2 regions of the Gordonia sp. IITR100 genome follow, and region 2 is predicted to be linked to the other one. Evidence: riboswitches for the same ligand, from Rfam matches in the RefSeq annotation. Region 2 holds a riboswitch; the other holds the start of a gene.
The links. A riboswitch is a leader RNA that binds a small molecule or an ion and turns the genes downstream of it on or off. The one in region 2 is predicted to bind cyclic di-AMP.
Positions count from the first base shown of each region.

Region 1 (5,604 bases), on a different contig from region 2:
CAGGTCGGCGAGCGCGCTCAGCTTGACCGTCGGCGCCTCGTCACGGCTGAGGATGCGCCGGGCCATGGTCACCGTGCACAGGCTGAGGCTGAACGTCCACGGCAGGTGGAGCCGGATCGCGTTCTGCCGAAGGAAACCCATGTCGAAACGAGCGTTGTGGGCCACCAGGATCGAGCCGCGGGCGAACTCGAAGAACGACGGCAGCACCGATTCGATCCGGGGGGCGTCGGTCAGCATCGCGGTGGTGATGCCGGTGAGGGTCACGATCTGCGGGGGGATCGGCCGGCCGGGGTCGACCAGCGTGGCGAACTCGCCGACCACCTCGCCGCCGCGGATCTTGACCGCGCCGATCTCGGTGATCCGGTCGCGGACCGGGTCGGACCCGGTGGTCTCGAGGTCGACGACGACGAGGGTCGTCTCGAAGAGCGACCGGTCGCTGAACTCGTTCGACGTCTCACCCGTGGCCCCCTGGTCGGCGGCCTCCAGGTCGGCGAAGGTGAGCTGCCCCGCGGGCGAGCCGTCCACGCTGGTCTGCATCACCCGGCGAACACTAGTTCGATCCACCGACATCGCGACCGCGACGCTCCGACATCGTGTCGTGTGACCCGTGTGACTGCTGTGTCGATCGCTGTTCGACGGACTTGTCGGTGGGCGCCCCTAGTCTCCACCTGGACGTGAGAAATGCGGTCTTCTCACGGTCACAACGACCCGTAACGGGGCCGACGCGGCCCGCCCTCGCCAGATGAGATGGAGATCACATTATGTACGTCGATTGTGCGCGCTGCCCGGCTCGTCCCGTCGCTTGCGACGGGTGCATGATGACAGTGCTGTTTGGTGGTCCGAGCTGGGACGATATGCCGCACGAAGGTGGAGGTTCGGTAACGGCGGCCACCTCGGACGCGGATGCCGAACTGGACCTCGCCATCGATGTTCTGCAGGCTGCTGCAATGGTGACCAGCGCCGCTGCACGATCTGCAAGATCCGCCAAAACCGCAGTTCAGGTGCCGGATCGACGCGCCTCTGTGACCGTCCTCAGGGCAGGCTGAGAAGCGGCCGAGGTTTGGCTGTCCGTCGCCTGGTGGACAGAGCGCATCCGATTTCGTAACCTTTCTGAGACCTTTGCGGAGCGTCCCGCTTCAACAGAAGTGGTCCGCAGTAGTCACCGCTCAATCGCCCTCGCGGGCGAACCGGGGAACCACAACCTTCGGACGGGCTCGTCGGAGCGCATCACCACTGATGCGACTCGGTCGAAACCGATCCGAATCGGGGTGAATCGCGTTGCCACGCATGAGTGTCCAGTGGATACCTCATGCGCGAAAAACGTGTAGGGCCACTCTTCCGGCCCGAACCCGACAGCTAACTCGGTCGGCGGTAGAGGAAGATCTGAAGGAGAACTCGCTTCGTGGCCAAACATCGTTTGGAACAGCCCAATCGTGGCAGCACGGTCGCCAAGAAGGCGGTGATCGCTGGATCGATCACACTCGGTTCGCTCGCCGCAGCCGCCGGCCCTGCTCTCGCCGCCCCGGTCCACACCCCGCTGGGCACTTTCGAGATCCCGGCCCTGCCCGGCGCGAAGGCCCCGGAGACCAAGCCCGCGCCTGAGGCCACGCCGGTGAAGAAGTCGCCCGCCGCCACGGTCGAGATCCCCAACCTGGGGCAGTTCACCGTGCCGGGTATCGCGCCGGAGCAGATCCCGCAGCAGTTCCGCCCGCAGGGTGGTGGCGCGCCCCTGGGCCAGCCGCAGCTGACCGCCGGTCAGAAGGCCGTGAAGGCCGCCGAGAGCAAGATCGGTGCGCCGTACTCCTACGGCTCCGCCGGCCCCAACGCATTCGACTGCTCGGGCCTCGTCTACTGGTCCTACAAGCAGGCCGGCAAGAACATCCCGCGCGACAGCTACGGCCAGCTCGGCGGCGGACGCGCGGTGTCGTACTCCGAGGCCAAGCCCGGCGACGTCATGATCTTCAACGGTGGCGGCCACGCCGGCATCTACGTCGGCAACGGTCAGTTCGTCCACTCGTCCAACTACGGCACGCCGGTGAAGCGCGACGCCGTCAAGGAGTGGACCCTGACGGGCATCCGTCGGTACTGACGACAACTGAACACGAACAGACTGAGCACGAAGGTCTCTGGACGGGCGGATCGCGTGGATTGCGATCCGCCCGAACCAGTCCCGGGGGCCGGTCGGCCGCCTAGGGTGGTCGACGGGACGCGGGGTACGGGTGCAGGGGCCCGGGATGCTCAGGGATCGACGAGCACACACGAGGGAGTGAGTAGACCGTGCTGATCGGGGAGGGGCGTGGTCGCGCGACGCGGCCGAGGATGCGTTCGGGTCCGCTGATGGTGGCGCTCTGTGTCCTGTCGGCGTTCGCCGTTCTGGCACCGACCGTCGCCGGCGGCGTCGGGGACGCCCGTGCGGTGCCCGCGCGCTCGGCCGATCAGCTGCTCGACCGCTACAAGCAACTGGGCATCGACGCGGAGAAGACCACCGAGGCGATGCACAACGCCAAGATCGAGTACGACAAGCAGCGCGGCATCGTGGCGGCGGCCAAGAAAGCCGCGGCCGAGGCGCAGCAGACGCTGGACACCAGCCGCGCCCAGCTCGCCGTGCACCAGAACCGAGTCGACGCGATCGTCCGCGCCAGCTATCAGGGCGCGCGGGTCAGCGGGCTGTACGCCGTGATGGTCAGCGACTCCCCGCAGGCGCTCCTGGACCAGATGTCGGGTCTCGACATGATCTCGCGTCAGGCGTCGGTGGACCTGACCGCGATCAAGAAGGTACGGGCCAGGACCGCCATCGCGAAGAAGGATGCCGAGCGCACGGCGGTGGCCGCCTCCGAGGCGGTCTCCCGCGCCGAACGGGTCCGTGGTGACCTTCAGACGAAGCAAGCCGACCTGCAGCTCCAGGCGATCCAGATCCGGTCGATCTACAAGTCGATGACCGGCAAGCAGTTGGCGGCTCTGCGCGGTCCGACCTTCGACTTCGATCCGCGACTGGTGCCCAAGGGCACCGCCGCCGGGCTGATCGCCACCCACGCCGCGCTCACCCGGATCGGTGACCCCTACGTGTGGGGCGCCACCGGACCGAATTCGTTCGACTGCTCGGGACTCATGGTGTGGGCGTTCCGGCAGGCCGGCAAGACCATCCCGCGATCGAGTCAGGCGCAGATGGCCGGTGGTCAGCCGGTCGAGAAGAACGATCTCAAGCCCGGTGACCTGGTCATCTACTATCCCGATGCCCATCACGTCGGTATGTACGTCGGTGACGGCTATGTCATCCACGCCTCGACCTTCGGCGTTCCGGTCAAGGTCGAGCCGCTCGACGAGGCCGGACCGTACAACTCTGCCCGCCGGTTCTAGTCCCACCGGTGACCTCACCGCGCGGGCGCGCCGGCCTCGTCTCGGCCGTGGTCGTTCTGGTCATCGCAGTTGCCACCGCGTGCGGCACGGTCGACGTGCCCGACGGGCCCGGCTCGTCCGCAGCGCCCGTGTCGTCGAGCCCCGCGGTCAACGTCTACGCGCGTGATCGTGCGGCGGGCGTGACGCGGTTGCTCGACGCGCTCACCGAAGCGGTGCGTTCCGGGGATGTGCGGGCGATCGGCACCCTCGTCGACACCGCTGCCACTCCGGCGTTCAAGGACAGATTCGTCACGGCCGCCGCGGGTTTCGCGCCCAGCCGGTTCACGCCGCGGAACGGTCGCAGCGGCACCCTGCGGTTCGCACGGTTCGGTTATCAGCTTGCGCCCACCGAAGAGGCGGAGGTGCTCGTACCCGGTGAGTTGCAGGAGCTCCTCGATGCCGGGGGGAGTTCGGACTCGTGGGTCGCTCCGGTGGAGTTGCGCTATGCGCTCGGCGGTGAGGGGGTCCCGGGAGTCGACGAGGCCGAGGTGGTCGTCGGCACCCAGTTCGTGGTCGCCCGCTACGGCGAGGCCTGGCGCCTCGTCGGAGACGCCACGGCCCTGGGAGGAGACCCCGCACCCACTCAGATCTGGGAGCTGCCCGGACTCCAGGTGGCCGACACCGCGACCGCAGGCGGCACGTCGGTGGTCGCCTCGTATCCCCGAACGTCTTCGACGGTGGCGACGCTGCAGCGGGAGCTGCCCGGGGCGGTGGATGCCGTCAGTGACTTCTGGGGCGACGACTGGGATCGCCGCGCCGTCGTGGTCGCCACGGCGACCGACGACGAGTTCGCCGCCCTCGTACCCGAGGGTCGAGCGGCGACCGGGACCGCGGCGGCCGCGACCGTGTTCAGCAGCCTCGACCTGGTCCAGCGCACCGCGACCGGACAGCGCATCATCCTGACCCCGGCGGCCCGGGAACTCGCCGCACCGACGCTCGCGGTGGTTCTCCGGCACGAGTTGACCCATGTCGCGGCCCGCGTTCACACCGCGCTCGACGCGCCGCTCTGGATCACCGAGGGCGTGGCCGAATACGTCGGGCGCAGAGGGACTCACACGAGGATCGCGGATGCCGCACCCGACCTGATCGCGTCCGTGCGTGCCGGTCGGGTTCCGACCGGGCCACCCGCCGACACCGACTTCGCGATGGACGGTCAGACTTCACAGGTGGCTTATCAGAGTGCGTGGTCGCTGGCCGCCTACGTCGCCGATCGATTCGACGAGGCGCGGCTGAAGAAGATGTACATGGGGGTCGCGGCGTCCGCCCTGCCCGCGGCGCAGGACGCGGCGATCGCCTCGAGTGTCGGGCTGACGCGTGCCGAACTGGTCGCGGGATGGCAGCGGTGGCTCGAAGTGCAGGCCCGTTGATGTCTCGAACGTTGTTGCTCACCAACGACTTTCCGCCCCGTCCGGGCGGGATCCAGTCCTACCTGCAGAATCTGGTGGACCTGCTGCCGCCGGAGGACGTGGTCGTCTACGCGCCGCGCTGGCGTGGTGACTCGCACGAGAAGTTCGACGCGGCCGCCCCGTATCGGGTGTACCGGCACCCGACGACGCTCATGCTCCCCACCCCGTTCGTGGCGCGGCGTGCCGCGGAGATCGTGCGCCGCGAACAGATCTCGACGGTGTGGTTCGGCGCGGCCGCGCCGCTGGCCGTGCTGGCGCCGGGGATGCGTCGCGCGGGCGCCCAGCGGATCATCGCCAGCACGCACGGTCACGAGGTCGGGTGGTCGATGCTGCCGGGTGCGCGGCAGGTGCTCGGGCACATCGGCCGCCACACCGATGTGATCACCTTCGTCAGCCGATACACCCGCGGCCGGTTCGCGTCGGCCTTCGGCGCCCGCGCGGCCCTGGAACACCTGCCCCCCGGCGTCGACACCGAGCGGTTCGCCCCGGATCCGGTGCTGCGACAGCGGTTTCGCGAACGTCTCGACCTCGGGGAACGTCCGACGATCCTCTGCCTGTCGCGGCTGGTGCCCCGCAAGGGCCAGGATGTGTTGATCCGCGCCCTGCCGCTGATCCGACGCACCATCCCCGACGCGACGCTGGTCATCGTCGGCGGTGGTCCCTACGGGAAGACCCTGCGCGACCTCGCGGCAGACACCGGGGTGGCCGACCATGTGATCTTCACCGGCTCGGTGCCCGCCGACGACCTCGCGGCGTACCACAACATCGCGGACGTCTTCGCGATGCCGTCCCGGACGAGGGG
Region 1 is NZ_MVKV01000006.1:94,306-99,909, forward strand. Features, by position in the region: gene B1818_RS11435 (DEDD exonuclease domain-containing protein) at 1-537, opposite strand, end outside; gene B1818_RS11440 (hypothetical protein) at 816-1,046, shown strand; cyclic di-AMP (ydaO/yuaA leader) riboswitch at 1,154-1,386, shown strand; gene B1818_RS11445 (C40 family peptidase) at 1,403-2,089, shown strand; gene B1818_RS11450 (NlpC/P60 family protein) at 2,320-3,357, shown strand; gene B1818_RS11455 (hypothetical protein) at 3,366-4,763, shown strand; gene B1818_RS11460 (glycosyltransferase family 4 protein) at 4,763-5,604, shown strand, end outside.
Region 1: another riboswitch for cyclic di-AMP. It lies ahead of B1818_RS11445 (C40 family peptidase); the one in region 2 lies ahead of B1818_RS17970 (transglycosylase family protein).

Region 2 (5,604 bases):
CTCCGAACTCGCGACCCACATCTCGGGTGCGTTGTCGCCGTTCGGCGACACCGAGTTCCCGCTTCCGGTCGACGACCTGCCGTTCGTGCAGTCGAAGACCATCGTCAACCGCTGACGTCGATGCCGCCCACCGGGACTGACGAAGGTGGGTCGGACGCCCGGGACACCGGGCCGGCCGGCGGCTCCCGGTTGAGTCATCTGGACGAGTCCGGAACGGCCCGCATGGTCGACGTCGGCGCCAAGCCGACGACGAAGCGTCGCGCCGTCGCCGCCGGCACGTTCCACACCACCGCCGAGGTGATCGGTCTCCTCAGCGAGTCGCGGCTGCCCAAAGGAGATGTGCTGGCCACGGCGCGCATCGCCGGGATCATGGCGGCCAAACGCACCGACGAGCTGATCCCGCTGTGCCATCAGCTGGCGTTGTCGTCGGTGGAGGTCGACTTCGCGATCGGCGCCGACACGATCGAGGTCACCGCGACCGTGGCGACCTCCGGCCAGACGGGTGTGGAGATGGAGGCGTTGACAGCGGTCGCAGTCGCCGGGCTGACACTCCACGACATGGTCAAGGCCGTCGACCGACGGGCGCAGATGGACGGCATCCGCCTGCTCGCCAAGACCGGCGGCAAATCCGGCGACTGGTACCGCGAACCGTCTGACCCGGCTCATGACTGACCAGAGAACTCCTCGCGTGGCGCGCGTCGTCGTCGCGTCGAACCGCGCCAGCAGCGGTGTCTACGAAGACCGGTCCGGACCGATCATCGAGGCCTGGCTGGTCGAGCAGGGCTTCACCGTCGACGAGTGCGACGTCGTCGCCGACGGCCCGCCGGTCGGCGAGGCCCTCCGCGCCGCGATCTACGCCGAGGTCGACCTCGTCATCACCACGGGCGGAACGGGTTTGACGCCCACGGACCGGACTCCGGAGCAGACCCGCCCGCTCCTCGACGTCGAGATCCCGGGTCTGGCCGACGCCATCCGGTCGGCCGGGCTGCCGACGGTGCCCACCGCGGTCCTCTCACGCGGACTCGCCGGAATCGCCGGGACGACCCTCGTCGTGAACCTGCCCGGTTCGACCGGCGGGGTCCGCGACGGGCTCGGCGTCCTCGCCGGCGTCGTCCACCACGCGCTCGATCAGATCCGCGGAGGCGACCACCGATGACCCGAGAGGCCGGCTCGCACGTGGTGCACACCGCGGTCGTCGACGAGCCGATCACGCTGGCCGACCACGAGGCGATGGTCATCGACGCCGCCGAAGGTAAAGCCGGTGCGGTGGTCGGGTTCGTGGGCGCGGTCCGCGACCACGACGGCGGCCGCACCGTGACCGCGCTGCATTACTCGGGGCATCCCACGGCGACGAAGGTCCTGGCCGAGGTCGTCGCGGAGGTCTCCGCGGTCCACGGGGTGCGCGCGGTCGCGGTGTCCCACCGGGTCGGCGACCTCGTCATCGGCGACATCGCGTTCGTGGTCGCGGTGGCGGCCGACCATCGTCGGGCGGCGTTCGAGACCTGCTCGCGCCTCGTCGACGAGGTCAAGGCCCGCCTGCCAGTCTGGAAACACCAGTTCTTCGACGACGGCACCGACGAATGGGTCAACTCGGCCTGACCCCGCCCCCCGCTGGTTGAGCTGACCCCCGCTGGTTGAGCTGACCCCCCGCTGGTTGAGCTGACCCCCGCTGGTTGAGCTTGTCGAAACCAATGGAAAAGGGCCCCGCACGGATGGTCCATCGTGCGGGGCCCTTCGTCTGGGTCCCAGATCAGGCGTCGAGCGGCGATCAGGGGTTGGGCAGCAGGTGCTTGTTGTCGTTGAACAGCTTGATCTGGTCCTGGTTCAGCGTGACGCCGCTGTCCTTGGCCGCCTGCCAGAGGTTCTTGATCTCGGGGCTGACGCCGGCCTCGGTGAGGGCGTCGGTGACCTGGTTGGCGACGTCCTCGGTGGTCTTCGCCAGGTCGACGCTGCCGTTGCCGCCGGGGAGCACCGGGGCGATCTCACGCGGGGTGTCGGTCGGCGCGCTGCGCGGGGTCGAGCCCGACAGGCCGGTGCCACAGGTGGGCCAGGCACCCTTGCCCTGCGAACCGAGCACACGCTCGGCGACGACGATCTGCTCCTCGCGCGAGGCCTGATCGGCGGTTGGGGCGAACTCGCCGCCGCCGTGGCCGGTCCAGGTGCTCGGGGAGAACTGCAGGCCGCCGTGGTAGCCGTTGCCGGTCGCGATGGCCCAGTTGCCACCGGATTCGCACTGCGCGACCTGGTTCCACTCGGCGTCGGTGGCCGCATTGGCGGTACCGGTGCCCAGGAGGGCTGCTCCGCCGCCGAGGACCGCGCCGGTGAGGGCGACCTTGGTGATGGTCTTGGCGGCCGTGCTGGTCGTCTGCTTGCGATGACGTCCGGACATGTCTGTGTTTCCTCTCTCCACGCGCCTACGAAGTCAGCTGTCGGGTTCGAGCGAGAGGTGCTCGGTCCCGGGTCGTCGTGGTGGTCGCCGCGACTTCCGGGACTTAACCCCGAGGACACCTGGTGTGGTGCCCGGTCTCAGGGGATGAGGTTGGGTCCCCCGTCCTCGTTCCTAGATTGCTTGTCGTTCCCACCGGCGGAACGAGGCTCGGCGCGGCCGGTGGGACGTTATGTCTTGGTTGCTGTGTCGTGACCTCCGAGGAGGACGCTTCGAACAGTACGTCGTTCGTTGGACTGAATCACCTGCTTGGACGCAAGCGATTTTCGGCCCGGATCCGGGTCTTCCGACCCACTTCGGCCGTCATCCCAGTTCAACGGGTTAGTGGCCGTCCCGTGCCCATCCTGTTACCGCACCGTGATGTGACTAAGGTCACAGGCCGGGTGTGGCGTCAGCCACCGGCAAACGGGGGGAGGACGTCGAGTGTCGTGCACGTGCCGAGCGCACGCGTCCGATCGGAGAACGCGATCTCGTCGCGCAGATACGAGCAGCGTTCGAGAACCGTGGCGAGGGAGGGGTTTCCGGCGGCGAGGATGCCCTCGAGGGCGCCGAGCGGGGTCGACGGGTCGACGTCGATCACCTTCTCCTCGGCACCGGCCGCGGCGCGCGCGGCCGCGAAGAAACGAACTGTGAGCTGCATCGGACGCGAGCCTAGCCGCCGATCGCCGACATCGGCCGATCCGGTTGGGTGAAGCCCGCCGCGTTCACTTCGTGGCCCGCCGCTTTCGCCCACATGTTCGCGCGCCACAGGCGCGCGAGGGCGGCGTCGATCTCGTCGTCGGGGAGGGTGCGCAACGCGTGCCGCACGTCGGTTTCCGACGTCGCGAACAGGCAGTTGCGCAGTGATCCGTCCGCGGTGAGCCGGGTGCGGTCGCAGTCCCCGCAGAACGGCCGGGTGACCGACGCGATCACCCCGACGCGTGCCGGGCCGTGCGCGCCGCGGTGGCCGTCGACGAGCCACGTGGCGGCGGGCGCGCTCCCACGTGGCGCAGGGTCGGGCAGCAGGGTGAACCGCTTCCGCAGGGTCGCGAGGATCTCCTGTGCGGTCACCATCTGTGCTCGCTGCCACGCATGGTCGGCGTCGAGTGGCATCTGTTCGATGATGCGCAGCTCGTAACCGTGCTCGAGACAGTAGGCGAGCAGGTCGGGGACTCCGGGCAGGTCGCTGCGGTCGGGTACCACGGCGTTGACCTTGACCGGGTCGAGCCCGGCGCGGCGGGCCGCCGCCAGGCCGTCGAGCACATCGGACAGACGGTCCCGGCGCGTGATCTCGGCGAAGCGGGCCGGGTCGATGGTGTCCAGCGAGATGTTGATACGGCCGAGGCCGGCGTCGACCAGACCGCCGACCCGCCGGGTCAGTCCGAGTCCGTTCGTCGTCATCGCGATCTCGGGCGACTGCGGGAGGCCCGCGACGGCGGCGATGACGTCCTCGAGGTCGCGGCGCAGCAGTGGTTCGCCGCCGGTGAATCGGATGCGCTCGATTCCCAGGTGGCGCACTGCGACGGTGAGCACCCGGATCAGTTCGTCGGTGGACAGCACCTGGTCGGTGGGCATCCAGTCGAGGCCCTCGGCCGGCATGCAGTACGAGCACCGCAGATTGCAGCGGTCGGTGACCGAGACCCGGAGATCCTTCGCGACCCGACCGAAGGTGTCGAGCAACGGCCCGTCGGTGGGCGCGTCGGAGGTCGCTGCTTCCCGCGGGGAGCGGGGCAGCGGCAGTCCGAGGCCGACCGTGCTCATGGTGCTGGGCGACTCACTTCCGGGTCGGGTCCGTGCGCGCCTCCAGGGCGCGGAAGGTGCTGGCGTGGAAGACCAGGGGCTCGATGTCGGGATCGGCGCGCAAGGTCCCGATCTCCAGCAACACGACGGTGTGGTCGCCGGCCTGGATCTCGTTGTGGATCGTGCACGACAGGTGGGCGGCCGCGTCGGGCACGAAGACCGCCCCGCGATCGGTGCTCAGCGGCGTGATGCCGTCGAACCGGTGCTCCGACGACCCGGCGAGCTGCTTGCAGAGTTCGATCTGGTCGCCGGCGAACACGCTGACCCCGATGGCCGGTGCGGTACGGATCCGCGGCCAGGTCGTCGAGGTGTTCTGGACGCAGACCGAGACGAGCGGCGGGTCGAGCGACACGGTGGTGAACGAGCTCGCGGCCATTCCGATCAATGTGGTCGAATCCCCGTCACGCTGTTCGCAACACACCGCCACGACGCCCGACGGGAAACAGCTGTACGCGTCACGCAGCGCCCGCCCGTCGGAGACGGGGGAGAGATCGGGGGTGGTGTCGATGGTTGTGGTCACGGTCCTCACCTGGCTCGGCGTCCGGCACGGAGTGCGTACACCAGGCCCAGGACGAAGCCCAGCGGTGCGCACATGGTCAGCAGATAGACGGCGGTCGGCGCGGTGTCGCCGCCGGTCACCAACGGTGTCAGGAACAACGCCACGATCGCCAGAATTCCGATCATGAACACGACCCCGGCAGCCTGCAGCAACCGCGGGGAGGATGTCTTCTGCATACCCGCCACGGTAGTGCAACGCGCGCCGGTGCGACGCCGCGCGATCCGTGCCCGCCGGGTAATGGTGTGACCGCGCGGTGGGGCGTTGGCTAGGATGGTCCGAAGCAGGCGCCTTGCATCCGTCTGGGCTCGCACGGTCTTCCACCGTCCGGGCCGCGAGATGGGTGACGGCGTCTTTTGTCGTGACGGGTCGTTTTTCGACAGATCTAGAACAGATGAGGGTGAGCACAGTGCCGACCGGCAAGGTGAAGTGGTACGACGCGGACAAAGGCTTCGGCTTCCTCTCCCAGGAGAGCGGTGAGGACGTCTACGTCCGTTCGGCAGCGTTGCCCGACGGAGTCGAGGCGCTCAAGCCGGGCCAGCGCGTCGAGTTCGGCATGGCCGCCGGTCGTCGCGGCCCGCAGGCGTTGAGCGTGAAGGTGCTCGAACCGGCACCCAGCGTCTCCAAGAACGTGCGCGAAGCCGCCCGCAAGGACGTGAAGCGGCACACCCCCGACGAACTGCACGGGATGGTCGCCGACCTCATCACCCTGCTCGAGGGCAAGGTCCAGCCGGACCTGCGCAAGGGGCGTTACCCCGACCGTAAGACCGCACAGCGGATCTCCGAAGTCGTGCGTGCCGTCGCGCGGGAGCTCGACTCCTAG
Region 2 is NZ_MVKV01000014.1:117,522-123,125, forward strand. Features, by position in the region: gene B1818_RS17950 (hypothetical protein) at 1-115, shown strand, start outside; gene moaC (cyclic pyranopterin monophosphate synthase MoaC) at 121-672, shown strand; gene B1818_RS17960 (molybdenum cofactor biosynthesis protein B) at 665-1,156, shown strand; gene B1818_RS17965 (molybdenum cofactor biosynthesis protein MoaE) at 1,153-1,599, shown strand; gene B1818_RS17970 (transglycosylase family protein) at 1,769-2,389, opposite strand; cyclic di-AMP (ydaO/yuaA leader) riboswitch at 2,396-2,612, opposite strand; gene B1818_RS17975 (hypothetical protein) at 2,838-3,086, opposite strand; gene moaA (GTP 3',8-cyclase MoaA) at 3,098-4,186, opposite strand; gene B1818_RS17985 (flavin reductase family protein) at 4,200-4,745, opposite strand; gene B1818_RS17990 (hypothetical protein) at 4,751-4,960, opposite strand; gene B1818_RS17995 (cold-shock protein) at 5,191-5,604, shown strand.